2 linked regions of the Azospirillum brasilense genome follow. Each later gene encodes a partner of the first gene's protein in a complex. Links are inferred from orthologs where the notes say so. Each region holds a gene or a part of one and is shown in the gene's direction. Other genes may lie near its edges.

The links.
Region 2: the proteins of glnK (region 1) and AMK58_RS01320 are in contact, whole or in part, in a solved structure (PDB 2NS1), measured with the Escherichia coli proteins. The link is inferred for Azospirillum brasilense from one-to-one orthologs.

Annotation. Positions count from the first base shown.
Region 1 is NZ_CP012914.1:2,961,687-2,970,685, reverse strand. What follows is about bases 3,596-6,589. They hold glnK (P-II family nitrogen regulator), read left to right. Parts: upstream 3,596-4,920; coding sequence 4,921-5,259; downstream 5,260-6,589. Other genes in these bases: AMK58_RS13695 (aminotransferase class I/II-fold pyridoxal phosphate-dependent enzyme), read left to right, coding at 5,611-6,589; AMK58_RS13705 (UbiH/UbiF/VisC/COQ6 family ubiquinone biosynthesis hydroxylase), read right to left, coding at 3,596-4,602. Also shown: AMK58_RS13725 (arylesterase), read left to right, coding at 1-356; AMK58_RS13720 (FIST signal transduction protein), read left to right, coding at 362-1,537; AMK58_RS13715 (NADP(H)-dependent aldo-keto reductase), read left to right, coding at 1,551-2,594; thpR (RNA 2',3'-cyclic phosphodiesterase), read left to right, coding at 2,611-3,147; more of AMK58_RS13705, read right to left, coding at 3,352-3,595; more of AMK58_RS13695, read left to right, coding at 6,590-6,843; AMK58_RS13690 (DNA translocase FtsK), read left to right, coding at 6,946-8,999. UniProt on the Escherichia coli protein: Involved in the regulation of nitrogen metabolism. Regulates the activity of its targets by protein-protein interaction in response to the nitrogen status of the cell.
Region 2 is NZ_CP012914.1:278,313-287,231, forward strand. What follows is about bases 2,330-5,243. They hold AMK58_RS01320 (ammonium transporter), read left to right. Parts: upstream 2,330-3,085; coding sequence 3,086-4,402; downstream 4,403-5,243. Other genes in these bases: glgC (glucose-1-phosphate adenylyltransferase), read right to left, coding at 2,330-2,537; AMK58_RS01325 (class I SAM-dependent methyltransferase), read right to left, coding at 4,493-5,243. Also shown: glycogen synthase GlgA, read right to left, coding at 1-1,186; more of glgC, read right to left, coding at 1,266-2,329; more of AMK58_RS01325, read right to left, coding at 5,244-5,731; AMK58_RS01330 (AraC family transcriptional regulator), read right to left, coding at 5,818-6,669; AMK58_RS01335 (asparaginase), read right to left, coding at 6,726-7,826; AMK58_RS01340 (RNA methyltransferase), read left to right, coding at 7,955-8,539; AMK58_RS01345 (ChrR family anti-sigma-E factor), read right to left, coding at 8,568-8,919. UniProt on the Escherichia coli protein: Involved in the uptake of ammonium/ammonia (NH(4)(+)/NH(3)). Transport is electrogenic. Following sequestration of NH(4)(+) at the periplasmic face, NH(4)(+) is deprotonated and neutral NH(3) is transported into the cytoplasm.

The DNA of each region.
Region 1 (8,999 bases):
AGCTGGGGGCGAACGACATGCTGCGCGGGCTCGACCCCGGCGCGGCGCGCGCCAACCTCGACGCCATCCTGAAGCGGCTGACCGGCGAAAAGCTGCCCGTGCTGCTGGCCGGCATGTACGCGTCGCCTAGCCTGGGCCGCGCGTATGTGGAGCGCTTCAACGCCATCTACCCGGAGCTGGCGAAGGCGTACGACGTACAGCTCTACCCGTTCTTCCTGGACGGCGTGGCGGCTGACGCCGTGCTGAACCAGCCCGACGGCATCCATCCCAACGCGGCCGGCGTGAAGGTGATCGTGGAGCGCATCACGCCCCACGTCGCCCGCCTTCTGGACGGCATCGCCAAAAGCGGAGACTGACACCCATGGCGACCCTGGCCGGCGACACCGCCACCACCGAGACCTGCTTCAAGGCCGCATCGGCCACCGGCACCGAATGGGGCGCCGTCGTCAAATCCTGCCTGGACGAGCTCGGCGCGGTGGAGGGCTGCAACCTCGGCTTCCTCTACATCACCGACGCGCTGGCCGAACACGCCACCAGCATGGTCACCCTGCTGCGCGGCGTCACCGGCATCCGCGACTGGGTGGGCACGGTCGGCATCGGCGTTTGCGCCAACGACGAGGAAATCTTCGACAAGCCGGGCATCGCCGTGATGGTGGCCCGCCTGCCGCCGGAGGGCTTCCGTCTGTTCCCGGTGGTCTCGGGCGACATGGAGCCGCTGCGCCGCATGGCCGGCGGCTGGCTGGACAAGCACGGCGCCATGCTGGCGCTCGCCCACGCCGACCCGCGCCACCAGGACTTGGCCGGGCTGGTCGTTTCGCTGGCGGAATCAACCGGGGCCTTCCTGGTTGGCGGCCTGTCGGCCTCGCGGTCGGAGTTCCCGCAATTCACCATCCCCGGCAACACCGCCACGATGGTCGGCGGGCCGGTGGCCGACGGCGGCGTGTCGGGCGTGCTGTTCGCGCCGCAGGTGCCGGTCGCCACCGGCCTCAGCCAGGGCTGCACGCCCATCGGCCCGGTGCGCACCATCACGGCGGCGGAGGACAACGTCGTCCTGGAGATCGACGGGCGCCCGGCGCTGGAGGTCTTTAAGGAGGACATCGGCGAGTTGCTGGCCCGCGATCTCAAGCGGGTGTCCGGCTACATCTTCGCCGGCCTGCCCATCGCCGGGAGCGACACGGCGGACTATCTGGTCCGCGACCTGATCGCCATCGACCCGCGCGCCGGCTGGATCGCCGTAGCCCACCATGTGCAGAGCGGCCAGCCCATCCTGTTCACCCGCCGCGACCAGCAGAGCGCCGAGTCGGACATGCGCCGCATGCTGGCCAATCTGAAGAAGCGCGTGAAGACCACCCCGAAGGGCGCCCTCTACGTCAGCTGCATCGCCCGCGGCCCCAGCCTGTTCGGCGAGGGCAGCCAGGAACTGGCGCTGATCCGCGAAACCTTCGGCGACATCCCGCTGGCCGGATTCTTCGCCAGCGGCGAGATCTCCAACGCCCGCCTGTACGGATACACGGGCGTGCTCACCCTGTTCCTTTAAGGACCATAACCAAATGCAATACCGTCCGCTCGGCCGCACCGGCCTGTCGGTCAGCGCCATCGGCCTGGGCACCATGACCTGGGGCCGCCAGAACAGCGAGGCCGAAGGCCACGCCCAGATGGATTACGCGCTCGGCGAGGGCGTGAACTTCTGGGACACGGCGGAGATGTACGCCATCCCCCCGACCGCCGACACGTACGGACGTACGGAAGAGGTGATCGGCACCTGGTTCAAGGCGAACGGCAAGCGCGACCAAGTGATCCTGGCGAGCAAGGTCGTCGGCGCCACCGACGGCGGCTTCGCCTGGGTGCGCAACGGCGAGGCGAAGCTCGACCGCGCCAACATCTTCGCGGCGGTCGAGGCCAGCCTGCGCCGGCTCCAGACCGACTACATCGACCTGTACCAGCTCCATTGGCCCGACCGCTCGACCAACCGTTTCGGCGCGCGCAACTACGTCCATCGGCCGGAGAAGGATGGGACGCCCATCGAAGAGACTTTGTCGGCGCTCGACGATCTGGTGACATCCGGCAAGGTCCGCCACATCGGCGTGTCGAACGAGTCGCCTTGGGGGGTTATGCAGTTCCTCAAGCTGGCGGAGGACAAGGGCCTGCCGCGCATCGCCTCGATCCAGAACGCCTACAGCCTGCTGAACCGGACCTTCGAGCAGGGTCTGGCCGAGGTGTCTCTGCGCGAGGATGTCGGGCTTCTCGCCTATTCGCCGCTGGCCGCCGGCACGCTGACCGGCAAGTATCTGGACGGCGCCGTCCCCGCCGGCACCCGCCGCGCGCTGGATCACCGCAAGTCGCGCTACGCCACCGTCAACGCCGACGCGGCGACCCGCGAGTATCTGGACGCCGCCCGGCGCCACGGCCTGTCGCCGACGCAGATGGCCATCGCCTTCACCCTGCATCAGCCCTTCGTGGCGTCCTCGCTGATCGGCGCGACGACCCTGGAGGACCTGAAGTCCAACATCGCGGCGGTGGACGTCACGCTGTCGGACGAGGTGATGAAGGACATCGAGGCGGTCAACGCCCGCTATCCCGACCCCTGCCCGTAACCGTTCCGGAAAGCCAATGATCCGTCTCTTCGTCGCCCTCGATTTTCCGGAGGATGTGCGCCGGCGTCTGGCGGGGCTGGGCGGCGGCGTGCCCGGCGCCCGCTGGACCGACGCGGACAACCTGCACCTGACGCTCCGCTTCATCGGGGAGGTGCCGGAGGATCAGGCGGCGGAGATCGACGAGTCGCTGGCGCAGATCGCGGCGCCGGCCTTCGATCTGGTTCTGGACGGCGTGGGCGTGTACGGCAGCGGCCGCAACGCCCGCGTCCTCTGGGCCGGGGTGGAGCGCAGCGACGCCTTGTCGCACCTCCAGTCCAAGGTCGAGTCGGCGCTGGTCCGCTGCGGCCTGCCGGCGGAGGAGCGCAAATTCTCGCCCCACGTCACGCTTGCCCGGTTGAAGGACGCGTCGAAGGACCGGATCGGGCGCTTCGTCGAGGAACGCGGGATGTTCCGCGCCGGTCCGATCCGGGTGGATCACTTCACGCTCTACCGCAGCCACCTGGGCAAGGGGGCCGCGGTGTACGAGGCGCTGTCGGAATACGGGTTGGGATAAGTTCGGAAGTCTTGTCGGGCAACAGGGTCTTCACGGATTGCACGGATTTTGACACGGATTACACGGATTTCTTTTGTTCGTGCTTCAGCGCGTGCCTTCTCGATCAGCAGGCACTGAGCAAGACCATATAAAAATCCGTGTAATCCGTGCTTAAATCCGAGAAATCCGTGAAGACCTTGTTGTCTCCCGAGAATTCAACCGCTCTTACAGCGGCGCGCCCTTGATCATCCGCGGCAGCTCGCCGACCACGCCCATCGCGTGCCGCATGAAGAAGCGCTTCAGCGGCGGCAGGCGGTTGACGACGGCCATGCCGACGTCGCGGGCCAGCTTGATCGGCGGGATGTTGTTCGAGAACAGGTGCACCAGACCGTCGCAGACCACGGCCAGCAGCACCGTGTCGAAGCGGCGCCAGCGCTGGAAGCGCGCCAGCACCTCCGGCGAGCCGACGTCCAGCCCCAGCCGGTGGGCGTCCACGATCACCTCGGCGAGCGCCGCCACGTCGCGCAGCCCCAGGTTCAGCCCCTGCCCGGCGATGGGGTGGATGGCGTGGGCCGCCTCGCCGATCAGGGCGACGCGCTCGGCGATGAAGCGCTCGGCCAGCAGGACCGACAGCGGCCAAGCGTCGCGCCGGGTCACCAGCTCGATGTCGCCCAGATAGCCGCCCGACCGGCGGGTCAGCTCGTCGATGAACTGGTCCTCGGGCAGCTTCAGATACATGTCGACCAGCGACCGCTTCTCGCTCCACACGATGGAAGAGCGGTTCTCGGTCATCGGCAGCACGGCGAAGGGGCCGTTGGGCAGGAAATGCTCCACGGCCACGCCGTTGTGCGGCTCCGAATGGCGGATCGTGCAGATGATCGCGGTCTGGTCGTAGGCCCAGGTGCGCAGCTTGATCCCGGCGCTCTCCCGCGCCAGCGAGCGGCGGCCGTCGGCCCCGACCACCAGCCGCGCCTTGACCACCCGCCCATCGGCCAGCGTCACCGTGGCGCCGGCGCGGCTGCGCTCGATCGACACCGCCTGGGCCGGGGCCAGATGGTGCAGGCCGGGCAGCTCCTTGGCGCGGGCGAACAGGGCGCGGCGCATGTCCTTGTTGTCGAGAATCCAGCCGAAGGGCTGGTTCTTGCCGTCCCAGGTCAGCTCCGTGTGGTCGTAATGGACGAACAGGGGCGAGAACTGGTCGGCCACCCGGATGTCGAGGATCGGGCCGGCGTAGGGCTCCATGTGCTTCCACACGCCCGCCCCCTCCAGCACCTTCATCGAGGCGTAGGCGACCGCCGTCGTGCGGATGTCGAACTCGTCCCCCGCCTGCCGGTCCGGGCTGTCGCGGTCGATGCAGACGACCGGCACGCCCGCGGTGGCCAGGGCCGCCGCCATGCTGAGTCCGGCCAGTCCGCCGCCCAACACGACGACGTCGGTCGTGATCTCCTGCGCTGCGGTGGTGCCCGATTCGGTCATGATGGCGCTGCCCTTCGATCAGTGTAGACGGGTACGAACAATCGTTCCGCTTGGTCCGGATGTCCAGCGGCGCTGCGTCGCGGCCCCCGAATTGCGTAATTATTAGGCATGACCTGCCCAATCGATCGGCGAAACAGCCGAAAACCGCTGAAAAGGACCGATTCTGCAACCGGCACGATTTTTGAAGACATTGCTTTTTATGGTCGAGGCGAACACGCTCGAGTCACGTTCGGAAAACCCGCCGCCACGGCGGGATCGGCCGAGGGGGGACCGGGCGACCGCAGGGGCCCGCAAACACGCATACCAAGGGGAAGCCACATGAAACTGGTTATGGCCATCATCAAGCCGTTCAAGCTCGACGAAGTGCGCGAGGCGCTGACGTCGCTCGGGATTCAGGGCCTGACGGTGAGCGAGGTGAAGGGCTTCGGACGCCAGAAGGGTCAGACCGAGATCTACCGCGGCGCCGAGTATTCCGTGAGCTTCCTGCCCAAGGTGAAGGTCGAGGTCGCGGTGTCCGACGACCAGTACGAGCAGGTGGTCGAGGCGATCCAGAAGGCCGCCAACACCGGCCGCATCGGCGACGGCAAGATCTTCGTTCTGGACATCGCCCAGGCCGTGCGCATCCGCACCGGCGAGACCAACACCGAAGCTCTCTGAGGCGTCCTGGAGGAAGCGGACAGGGCGGGGCGTCATCGCCCGGCCCCTCCCGCAAGGGGGGAAGGCTCGTCCGCTTTTTCTTGCCGCAGGGCATCGATGATCTGCCCGGTGACTTGAGGCCGGGCGCGCCAGTCTTTTCGCTGCGGCGCCGAGGCCGCCGGAACGGGTGGCGTATGCTTTCCCTTGACCGGGCTTCGTCCGGTTTTGTGCCCTTGTGCCGGGACTCCACCGCCGGTAGGATCGTTTCCGTTTCGTATCGGGCAGAGGCCCCCAGAGGCCCCTGACGGGCCGTGCCCCTCGGGGCCGGCCCGGCCTTTTCGGGCCGTCCTCATGGAAAGGATTCTCGGCGGCATGTCGCTCCCGGACCTCGGCACCTTCGCTCTCGTCAACGACCGGCTCGACCGGCTGTCGGACTACCCCTTCACCCGGCTGGCGGCTCTGCTGTCCGGAGTGACGCCGCGCGCCAACGCCGAGCCGATCATGATGTCGGTGGGCGAGCCGCAGCACCAGCCGCCGGCCATCATCGACGAGACGCTGCGCGCCAACGCCCATCTGTGGGGCAAATACCCGCCGGTCGGCGGCACGCCGGAGTTCCGCGAGGCGGTGGGCGCCTGGCTGGCCCGCCGCTACGCCCTGCCCGACGGGCTCTTCGATGCCGAAAAGTCGGTCCTGCCGGTGTCCGGCACGCGCGAGGCGCTGTTCCTCCTCGCCCTGCTGGCCGTGCCGCCGAGCAAGGCGGGCCGTCAGCCGGCGGTGCTGATGCCCAACCCCTTCTACGCGCCCTACGAGGGAGCGGCCCTGCTGGCGGGGGCGGAGTCGGTGTTCCTGCCCTCCACCCGCGAGACCGGCTTCCTGCCCGACCTCGACGCGCTGACGCCGGAGCTGCTGGAGCGCACGGCGCTGTTCTACCTCTGCACTCCGGCCAACCCACAGGGGGCGGCGGCCGACGCCGCCTATCTGGAGCGGGCGATCGGGCTGGCGCGCCGCTACGGCTTCATCCTGGCGGTGGACGAGTGCTACGCCGAGATCTACTTGGACAAGCCCCCGGTCGGCGCGCTCCAGGTCGCGTCGGGGCTGGCCCATGACGGGAAGCCCTGGGCGAACATCCTGGTCTTCCATTCCCTGTCCAAGCGGTCGAGCGCCGCCGGGCTGCGCTCGGGCTTTGTGGCCGGCGATCCGGAGCTGATGTCCCGCTTCACCCGCCTGCGCAGCTACTCCAACGCCGGGATGCCGCTGCCGGTGCTGGCGGCCAGCGCCGCCCTGTGGCGGGACGAGGCCCATGTCGAGGAGAACCGCGCGCTCTACCGCGCCAAGTTCGACGCGGCGGAGGCTTCGCTGAAGGGGCGCTACGGCTACTATCGGCCTGACGGCGGCTTCTTCCTGTGGCTGGAGGTCGGCGACGGCGAGGAGGCGACGCGCCGCCTGTGGGCGGAGGGCGGCATCCGCGTGCTGCCCGGCGCCTACCTGACCCGCTGCAACCCCGGCGAGGCCAATCCCGGCGCGCCCTTCATCCGCATCGCGCTGGTGAACGACGCCGAGACGGTCGCCCACGCCTGCGGCACCATCGCCCGCATTCTGGGATAAGGGCCGCCCGGTTCGGCCCAACCCGGTTCGGCTCACGTTACCCCGGTCTTTCGCCCCCGAAGGACGGGTCCGGTTCAGCACGTTCTTGAGGACCTTCTGCCCATGGCACGACCCGCAAGCCCCCGCAGCGGAAGCGGCAAAAGCGCCGGAGCGCGGCCCGCCGGAGCACGGACGGAGAAGCCGCCCTTCTTCTCGCCCGCCACGCGCGCCTTCGTGGTGGCGCGGGCGCGCGAGATGGCGGGCTTCGCGCTGGGCGTGGTCGGTCTGGTGCTGATGGTCATCCTGGGCAGCTACAACCCGGCCGACCCGTCCTGGAACGCGGTTCCGGCGGCGGACGTCCACATCCACAACCTGTTCGGCCGGTTCGGCGCCCACTTGGCCGACGTCCTGATCCAGTCGCTGGGCTGGGCGGCTTATCTGCTGGCGCTGGTCCCGATGATGTGGGGCTGGCGGCTCAGCTTGCAGAAGAGCGTGCGCCACCCGCTGTTCCGCAGCGTCCTGGCGGTGTGGGGCGTGCTCATGGTCGCCATGTTCCTGGCCGGGATGGGGACGGGAAGCGAGGACCCGCTGAAGAGCCGTCCGGGCGGCAGCTTCGGCGGCTTGCTTCTCGACGGGGTCAGCAGGCTGCTCTTCGGCAGCCCGGGCAATCCGCTGGTCGGCACCGTGGCCGGGGTGGCCGGCGGGCTGATTCTGTTCGTCGCCATGGGCCTGTCGATCCGCGAATGGGCGGCCAGCCTGCGCGAGACCGCCGCCGGCCTCGCCCGCCTCGGGCGGGGCGCGCGGACCGGCTTGTCCTTCGTGCGCGACAAGGGCGCGGAGGCCGCCCGCAGCGCCGCCCGCCAGACCGGCGGCCTGTTGCGGCGGGAGCCCAGCCTCGCCACCGCGGAAAAGACGACCGCCGCCCCGACTCTCGACGACACGCCCGACGAGGACGGCGGCGCCATCACCCTGCGCGCCGCGCCGCGCGGCCGGCTGTCCGACTCCATCAGCGTCGAGCCGCGCGTGGAGGCCAAGACCCGCGCCGTTCCGGTGGTCACCTCGCCCGCCGGAGGCAAGACGAAGGCCGCCGACCAGGGGCGCCCGTCCAAACAGGCTGCCCTCAATCTGGAGGAGGCGGATGGCTACGAGCTGCCGCCGCTCGACCTGCTCCAGATCGTCCCGACCAGCGTGCGCGGCGAGAAGGTGGACGAGGCGGCGCTGCGCGAGAACGCGGTGAAGCTGGAAGGCGTGCTGTCCGATTTCGGCGTGCGTGGCGAGGTGCAGAAGGTCCATCCCGGCCCGGTCGTCACCCTCTACGAGCTGGAGCCGGCCCCCGGCACCAAGTCGTCCCGCGTCATCGGCCTGGCCGACGACATCGCCCGCTCGATGAGCGCGGTGTCGGTCCGCGTCGCCGTGGTGCCGGGCCGCAACGTCATCGGCATCGAACTGCCCAACGCCAAGCGCGAGACGGTGCTGCTGCGCGAACTGCTGGCCGGCGACGTCTTCGACAAGACGGCGGGCAAGCTGCTGCTGGCGCTCGGCAAGGACATCGGTGGCCAGTCGGTGGTGGCCGACCTCGCCCGCTTCCCGCACCTGCTGGTCGCCGGCACCACGGGCTCGGGCAAGTCGGTGGCGATCAACACGATGATCCTGTCGCTGCTCTACCGCCTGCCGCCCGACCGCTGCCGCTTCATCATGATCGACCCCAAGATGCTGGAGCTGTCGGTCTATGAGGGCATCCCCCATCTGCTGACGCCGGTCGTCACCGACCCGAAGAAGGCGGTGGTCGCCCTGAAATGGACCGTGCGGGAGATGGAGGACCGCTACCGCAACATGTCCAAGCTGGGCGTGCGCAACATCGAGGGCTACAACGCCCGCCTGCGCGAGGCCCGCGCCGATGGTGAACTGCTGACCCGCCGCGTCCAGACCGGCTTCGACCCCGACACCGGCAAGCCGATCTTCGAGGAGCAGCCGCTCGACCTGAAGGAACTGCCCTACATCGTGGTCATCGTCGACGAGATGGCCGACCTGATGCTGGTCGCCGGCAAGGACATCGAGGCGGCGATCCAGCGCCTCGCCCAGATGGCCCGCGCCGCCGGCATCCACCTGATCATGGCGACGCAGCGCCCGTCGGTGGACGTCATCACCGGCACCATCAAGGCCAACTTCCCGACCCG
Region 2 (8,919 bases), 2.7 Mb from region 1 along the record:
CGTACATCTGGGTCAGGCCGCAGGGCTCCGACCGCGAGGGCACCAGGAACAGGTCGGCGCCGGCCTGGATGCGGTGGGACAAAGCCTCGTCGTAGCCGATGCGCACGCCGACCGACTTCGGGTACCAGGTGGCGAGATGGCGGAAGCCGGCCTCCAGAGCCGGTTCGCCGTTGCCGAGAACGGCGAGCTGGCCGCCCCAGGCGATCCATTGCGAGGCCGCCTCCAGCACCAGGTCCAGCCCCTTGTGACCGGTCAGGCGGCTGACCACCGCGGCCAGCGGGGCGTCCGCCCGGCGGTCCAGGCCGAAGGTCGCCTGGAGATCGGCCTTGCACAGGTCCTTGCCGCCGAGGTCCGCGGCGCCGTAGCGGGCGGCGATGTGCGCGTCGGTGGCGGGGTCCCAGATGTCGTAGTCCACGCCGTTGAGGATGCCGGTCAGCGCCTCGGCCCGGGTGGCGAGAAGCCCTTCGAGGCCGGCGCCGTGCTCCGCCGTCTGGATCTCGTGGGCATAGGTCGGGCTGACCGTGGTCAGGCGGTCGGAATAGAAGCAGCCGGCCTTGAGGAAACCGACGCCGCCGTAATACTCCACCCCGTCGATCCGGAAGGCGGCGGACGGCAGGCCGAGGTCGCTCATCATCCAGGCGCCGAACAGGCCCTGGTAGGCGATGTTGTGGATCGTCGTCACCGTGCCCGGCCGGAACGGCCCGGCGAAGCGGTCGGGGCGCAGCTCCAGATAGGCCGGGATCAGGCCGGTCTGCCAGTCGTGCCCGTGCAGCACGTCGGGACGCCACCAGGGATCGAGGCCGTCCTCCGCCGCGAAGCCCGCCGCGCACCAGGACAGGGCGGCGAAGCGTTCCGCGTTGTCCGGCCAGTCCTTGCCGTCCGGCCCCAGATAGGGGTTGCCGGGCCGGTCGTAGAGCGACGGCGCGTCCAGCACATAGGCCAGCACCCCGCCCGGCATCCGTCCGATCCGCAGCGTCGCCGGGGCGCCGCCGGGGAGGTCGGTGAGCGGATTGCCGACCGGCTGCAGGTCGGTCAGCCCGTTCAGCACCGCCGGATAGCCGGGCAGCAGCAGGCGGACCTCGGCTCCGGCGCGGTTCAGGGCGGGGGGCAGGGCGGCGGAAACGTCGGCCAGCCCGCCGGTCTTCACCAGGGGGTAGCATTCCGGCGTGACGAACAGGACGCGCATGGAGGCGGGGTCTTTCGGTTTCTTCTTGGTCTTGCTCACCGCCCCCTCGCCCCATGGGGGCGAAGGGGGATGGGAAGGGTCAGTCCTTGGGCAGGCGGTCGATCATGTCCTGGGTGATCAGGCAGACGCCGCCCTCGCTGCGGTGGAAGCGCTTGGCGTCCAGCTCCGGATCCTCGCCGACGACCAGCCCCTCGGGGATCACCACGCCGCGGTCGATCACCACCTTGGTCAGGCGGCAGTGGCGGCCGATGTCGCAATCCGGCAGGACCACCGCCTGATGCAGCTCGCTGAAGGAGTTGACGCGCACCTCGCTGAACAGCAGCGAGTTCTTCACCAGCGAGCCGGAGATGATGCAGCCGCCCGACACCAGGCTGTCCACCGCCATGCCGCGCCGGTTCTCGTCGTCGAAGACGAACTTCGCCGGGGGAAGCTGCTCCTGGTAGGTGAAGATCGGCCACTCGCGGTCGTACATGTTGAGCTGCGGCGTGACGTGGCAGAGGTCGAGGTTGGCCTCCCAATAGGCGTCGATGGTGCCGACGTCGCGCCAGTAGGGCTCGGACTCGTGGCCGTTCAGGATGGCCGAATCGGCGAAGTCGTGGGCCATCACCCGCGCCCCGCTCGTCACCAGATACGGGATGATGTCCTTGCCGAAGTCGCGCGACGAGCCGGGCTCGTTGAAGTCGCGCTCCAGCTGGTCGTAGAGGAACTGCGCGTTGAAGACGTAGATGCCCATGCTGGCCAGCGACTTGTCCGGGTTGCCCGGCATCGGGGGCGGGTCGGCGGGCTTCTCGACGAAGTCGATGACGCGCTGCGTCTCGTCCACATGCATCACGCCGAAGCCGGTGGCCTGGGCGCGCGGCACCTGGATGCAGGGGATCGTCACATCGGCCTTCTTGGCGATGTGGTCGAGCAGCAGCGCGCCGTAATCCATCTTGTAGATGTGGTCGCCGGCCAGGATCAGGATGTATTCCGGCTCATGGTCGCGCAGGATGTCCAGGTTCTGGTACACCGCGTCGGCGGTGCCCTGGTACCAGGCGGTCTCGCTGATGCGCTGCTGGGCCGGCAGCAGGTCGCAGAACTCGTTCATCTCGCCGCGGAAGAAGTTCCAGCCGCGCTGCAGGTGGCGCAGCAGGCTGTGCGACTTGTACTGGGTCAGCACGCCGATGCGGCGGAAGCCCGAATTGATGCAGTTCGACAGCGCGAAGTCGATGATCCGGAACTTGCCCCCGAAATAGGTGGCGGGCTTGGCGCGACGGTCGGTCAGCTGCTTCAGCCGGCTGCCCCGGCCACCGGCCAGGACGAGGGCCACGGCACGGCGCGGCGCCAACCGCAGATCCCGTTTGTCGAGCATGTGTCTCCCCTTTCGGTTCTCTTTTTTGCTGTCGGCCATCCGGAAGCGTCCGGCGGACCCATGTGGGCGGGGACCGCTTGTCCCCGGCCCCGTCCGGCTCCGCCGGTAGAGAGGGTGACCGTGCCACATTTCACGGGGGCGGGCCAATAGGCCGAGGGGAACAGGCCGGAAATAGAGGGGGCTGCCCAACGGCTGTGCGGAATTCGGGCGCATCATTGTGCATAAAAAACAGGCAAGCGCGCGGGAAACGAGCGTGCAGCGCCCGAACGGACAGCAATCGGCCCACAATCCATGGGCGAATCACGCTGTATTGCGGGGGGGTGGATGGGCCGAGTTTCTGCTTATTTTCTGGGCAATGCAGTCCGGCGACTCGGGTCCTATGCTGCTTTGCGGTCATCCGAAAGGCCGCAACCACCGCGATTCCTAGCCCTTTTGGGTTGGCACGCTTCTTGAAGACAAATCGGCGTACACGGCCCCCTCCCGCCGCCCCGTCTGTACCGGGGACGGGGCGAAACGGGCCAGAAGCATTCGAATAAAGAGGAGCCTCGATGAGCCGTCTCTTCACCCTCGCCGCGCCGACGATGGCGGCGATTCTGGGCTTGGCCGGTCTGCCTGCCGCCGCCCTCGCCCAGGAAGCGGCCGCCGCCGCGGCCGAACCCACCCTGAGCAGCGGCGACACGGCTTGGATGCTGGTCGCCACGGCGCTGGTTCTGTTCATGACCATCCCGGGTCTGGCTCTGTTCTACGGCGGCATGGTCCGCAAGATGAACGTGCTGTCGGTCGTGATGCAGAGCTTTGCGATCTGCTGCCTGGTCAGCATCCTGTGGTTCTTCGCCGGTTACAGCATCGCCTTTACCGAAGGCACCCCGTATTTCGGCAGCCTGTCCAAGTTCATGCTGGCCGGCATCACCAAGGACAGCCTGACGGGCGTCATTCCCGAGACGATCTTCGTCGTCTTCCAGATGACCTTCGCCATCATCACCCCGGCCCTGATCACCGGCGCCTTCGCCGACCGCATGAAGTTCTCCTCGATGCTGGTCTTCACGGGCCTGTGGTCGCTGATCGTCTACGCGCCGATCACCCACTGGGTCTGGGGTCCGGGCGGCTATCTGGCGGGTGACGGCGTGCTCGACTACGCCGGCGGCACCGTGGTGCACATCAACGCGGGCGTGGCCGGTCTGGTCGCCGCCATCGTGCTGGGCAAGCGCAAGGGCTATCCGAACGAGAACTTCGCTCCGCACAACCTGGTGCTCAGCCTGATCGGCGCCTCGATGCTGTGGGTCGGCTGGTTCGGCTTCAACGCGGGTTCCGCCGTGGCCGCCGACGGCCGTGCGGGCATGGCCATGCTGGTCACGCAGATCGCCGCCGCCACCGCCGCCATGTCCTGGCTGCTGGTCGAGTGGGCCACCAAGGGCAAGCCTTCGGTTCTCGGCATCATCTCCGGCGCCATCGCCGGTCTGGTCGCCATCACCCCGGCCTCGGGCTTCGTCGGTCCGACCGGCGCCCTGGTCATCGGTCTGGCCGCCGGCGTGATCTGCTACTGGGGCGCCACCGGCCTGAAGCGCGCCCTCGGCTATGACGACTCGCTGGACGCCTTCGGCGTGCACGGCGTGGGCGGCATCGTCGGCGCCATCCTGACCGGCGTCTTCGCCCAGGAAGCCATCGGCGGCACCGCCGGCGCCCTGGAAGGCAACGTCGGCCAGATCTGGACGCAGGTCTACGGCATTCTCGCCACCATCGTCTACTCGGCGGTCGGCTCCTTCATCATCCTGAAGGTCATCGACGTGGTGATGGGCCTGCGCGTCGACGAGGACGTCGAGCGCGACGGCCTGGACCTCGCCCTGCACGGCGAGACCATCCACTAAGCACCCTTTGCTGCCTGGTTGTTTCCTCCATGAACTTCCGCCGCCGGGTCGCCCGGCGGCGGATTTTTCATTTTGGAGACCGTGGACGGTTCAGCGGCGCAGATACATCTTGCCGACGCCGTTCAGCGCCGCGAAAAGCTGCGCGAATTGTGCCAGGAAGGCGTCCCAGGCCAGCGGCCCGGCCTTTCCCGTCACCGCTTGGTGGATGGCGCCCAGGCTGGCCCGCCCGTCCACCCGCGCCAGGATCGGCCCGGCCAGACGGGGCAGGGGCAGGGGGACGACGGCGCCCATCAGCTCGGCCTCCAGCACCCCGCCGGGGGGCAGTCCCTTGGCCACCGCGGCGCCGTCGAGGTCGCGCAGCACCGGCACCACCTCCGGCCCGTCGGGGCGGGCGACCGAACCCTCGGCGTCCTCAGGGCGGACGAGATAGGCGATGTGCTTGGTCATGCTGCCGGTGACCTGCTCGGCCCAGGCGGCGCGCTCCAGCCGCGACAGCCCGTCGAGCCGCTTCAGCACGCGGGGGTCCTTCACCCAGACGGCGGGGTCGTAGCGGTAGGGGTCGACCAGCGCGGCGATGGCCAGCCCGCCCGCCGCGGCCAGCTCCGCCAGCTCCGGTACGGTGAAGGGCCGGTCGCAGGAGTGCAGCAGCAGGTCGTAGAGGTCGGCGTCGGCCTGTTTGTGGTCGTTGATGAAGGGGTTGCGCAGCAGCCAGTTGGACGTCGGCAGGCGTTCGATCAGCCGGCGGGCCAGCGCCACCTGCTCCTTCGGCGGCAGGTCCTTGGTGATGGTGCGCAGCGCCGCCTGCATGGGGTAGACGCCGGTGCGTCCGTACGGCGCGTAGACCATCAGCCCGATCCCGCCGCCCGGCTTCAGCGCCCCGGCCAGCGAGCGGACGCCCGCCGCCGGCTCGTCCAGATGGTGCAGCACGCCGCAGCAGTCGATGTAGTCGAACGGTCCCCCTTCCTCCAGCAGCCCGCCGAGGTCGAGCAGCGAGCCGCGGCGGAAGTCTATGTTGGTCAGCCCGCGCGCCTGGGCCCGCGCCTCGGCGACCGCCCGCGCGGCGTCGGAGAGGTCGAGATAGGTGACGCGGCCCGGATTGCCGGCGTCGGCCATCTGCTGGGCGATCATGATCGTCCCGTCGCCGGTCCCGCCGCCGGCCACCAGCACCCTGAGGGGCCTGGCGTGGTCGAGGCGCCCGCCGAAGACGTTGTGGTTCACCTCGTCCAGATGGCTGGGCGACCCGGTGATCAGGCGCTTTTTCTCGTCGGCGGGGTTGCGCGCGGGATAGGGGAAGGCTTCGTACTGGGCGCGCAGGGTGTCGATGCTCATGGATCGGGCAACCGGTCAGGTGGACGGGTGCCGGACCATACCATCATCGCAGGGACGGGTGGGGAGGAAGGCCTCCCCACCGCCTCTCACGCCAAAGGCAAACGGATCTCGGTCAGCCACTCTTCCGGGGGCAGCTTGCGGCAGTCGTTCAGATACTCCTCGACGCAGGGGCGGTCGGCCGGCGCGTGGCCGCTCGACGGCAGCCAGTCGCGGTAGAGCCAACGGTAGGGGCGTTCCAACTCCGCGTAGGGGCCCTTGTGGATCAGAACGGCGTGCCGGCCGCCGGGGATGTCGAGCGCGCGGACCGTTCCGTCCTCGGGGATCGGTCCGTCGACCAGCAACGCGGCCTCGGAGCGGAGGCGGTCCGCCGGAACTGATTCCGGGTCGTCGTAATAAAGGGCGAAGGACCGCGTGTCCGGTCCCACGAGGCCGCGGCCTGCGGCCCAGGCGTACAGCCGCTCGAAGGTCGTGCCGATATCCATGTAGGGGCCTTGGTGAGCCATGGCGGCCACGCGCAGCGGCGGCAGATCGCGGATGGTGACGTCGTGCATGTTTCGCTCCTCGTCCGGTGGTTGGTCGGGTGGAGGAACCAGACGGCCTTGCCGCCGGTAGGCACCGGGGCTCAAGCCGTAGACCTGCCCGAAGGCGCGGGTGAACGCCTCCACGCTGCCATAGCCGGCCCGCCGTGCGACCTGCGCCACGCCGTCGCCGCCCCGCACCAGATCCCCCGCGGCACGGTGCAGACGCAGCCGACGCAGCGTGTCCGCCGCCGTTTCCCCCGCCATGGCGCGGTAGATGCGGTGGAAATGGTGGGGCGAGAAGCAGGCGACGGCGGCCAGCCGTTCCAGCTCCAGCGTCTCGTCCAGATGGGCGGCGATGTGGTCGATGACACGCTCGATGCGGCGGCCGTAGTCCAGCAGGGTGTCGGGCTTGGTCATGAGTCCTCCATGCCCGACACCCTAGCCGAGGGCCGCTTGATCGCGCTTGCGGACCTTCAGCCCTCCGCCGGGCGGACCACGCCGACCTCCAGGCCGTTGCGGTTGGTCACCGGCTGGTTGATGAGCTGGCCGGCTCGCCTCCATTGCTCGTCCGACAGGACCTTGGTGGCGCGGATCAGGGCGGCCAGGGCGACCTCGCGGGCGCGCGGGGTGCCGTCGTCGATCTTCAGGGCGATGCCCAGCCCCTGCTTGGGCAGGACGGCGCAGCCTACGCCCTCGGCCCCGCCCTTGACCAGCACCAAGCCGCCCGCCGCCTGCATCATGCCGGTGTCGAAGCTGTCCTTGCCGGCGATCAGGTGTGGGTGCGACCGCCAGGCGCGGCGGATGCGGGCCACCGCCTCGGCGCGGGAATCGGGCAGGTCCTTGGGGTCGCCGATGCGGGCCATGGCGTAGGCGATGGCGCCCAGCGGGATGCCGATGGTCGGGATGGCGCAGCCGTCGACGCCCCAGGGGGCCTGCGACAGGTCCTGGCCGGTCATCTGCTCCATCACGCCGAGGATGCGCTGCTGCACCGGATGGTCGAAGCGGACATAGCCCTTGGTCGGCTCGCCCTTGTGCAGGGCGGTGGTCAGGAAGCCGGCGTGCTTGCCGGAGCAGTTGTTGTGGAAGGCGGTCGGCGTCTCGCCGTGGCGGATCATCTCGTGGGCGGTCTCGGTGTCGGTCGGCAGATGCGCCCCGCACTCGTAATCGCCCACGGTCAGGCCGATGCGCTTGATCCAGGCCTCCGCGATGCGGGTGTGGCGGATCTCCCCGTGGTGGGAGGAACAGGCCAGCGCCAGCTCCTGGTCGCCCAGCTCGTAGGCGTCGAGCGCGCCCGTCTCGACCAGCGGGATCGCCTGGATCGCCTTGATGGCGGAGCGCGGGTAGACCGGCGCCTGGATGTCGCCCCACTGGGCCAGCACACGCCCGTCGGAATCGACGATGCAGGCGCGCCCGCGATGGACGGATTCCACCATGCCGCCGCGCGTCACCTCGACGAGGATCGGCGCCTCCGGCGGTCCGGACAGGTCGGCGTGCCCCTCGGCGGGGTGGTTATGGTCGGCGTGGCCGTGGTGGTCACCGTGGCCGCCGCAGCAGGAGGAATGGTCGTGGCTCATGGGTGGAGAGCTTGCCTCTCTCCGGGTCGCGAGGCAAGGTGTCGCACCGTCGGACCCGCCGGATCATGGCCGATTCGCGGCCGATCCGCCGTGTATGCGGGCCGAAACTACGAGTGATTGTGCAAGCCATGCGTGGATACTTCGCCATCGGGGTGGAGCGGATCAGCAAGCCGGGCAACGTCGGCAACCTGATGCGCTCCGCCCACGCCTTCGGCGCCTCCTTCTTCTTCGCCATCGACCCGGAACCCGACCTGCACGAGGCCCACATCGTCGACACCTCGGGTGCCACGGAGCATCTGCCGCTCTACGTCTACGACCGGGTGGCCGATCTGGCCCTGCCCAAGGACTGCCAGCTCGTCGGGGTGGAGCTGACCGAGGACGCGGTGGAACTGCCCAGCTTCCGCCACCCGACCCGCGCCGCCTATGTGCTGGGGCCGGAGCGCGGCAGCCTGTCCGAGCCGCTGCTGGAGCGCTGCGACTTCACGGTGAAGATCCCGATGAAGTTTTGCATCAACGTCGGGGTGGCCGGCGCGCTGGTGATGTACGACCGGATGATCAGCCTGGGCCGCTTCGCCGAACGCCCGGTGCGCGTCGGCGGCCCGACCGAGCCGCTGCGCGATCACCAGCACGGCCGCCAGATCATGCGCAACCCGGAGCGCCGCCGCCGCATGCGCGGCATCCAGAAGCCCGTGATCGTCAGCGACGATGACTGACGCCGTCCGCGACGAGGGGTGATCCGGCTCAGAACTTCACAAACGGGTTGAGGATTAGCCCCAGCGCGCCGGTGAAATGAAGTGGCGCGTCGGTCACCGCCAGACACAGGCAGCCCTCCTCGTCGGCCACCGGGCGGTGGCGCACGGAGTCGTCGGCGACGGACAGGTCGCCGCGGGCGAATTGGCCGAGATCGTCGGTGAAGCCGCCGTCGAGCACCAGCGTCAGCTCAATCCCCCGGTGGGTGTGGTGGGGCGGTCCGACGCCGCTGGCCAGCCGCATCAGCCGGGCCTTGCCGCGGCGTTCGGAATCGTAGCCGGAGCCGGACCCCAGAGGGATGTCGTAGCAGTCCATGCCGCGCATCAGCCGCTTCCAGGGCAGG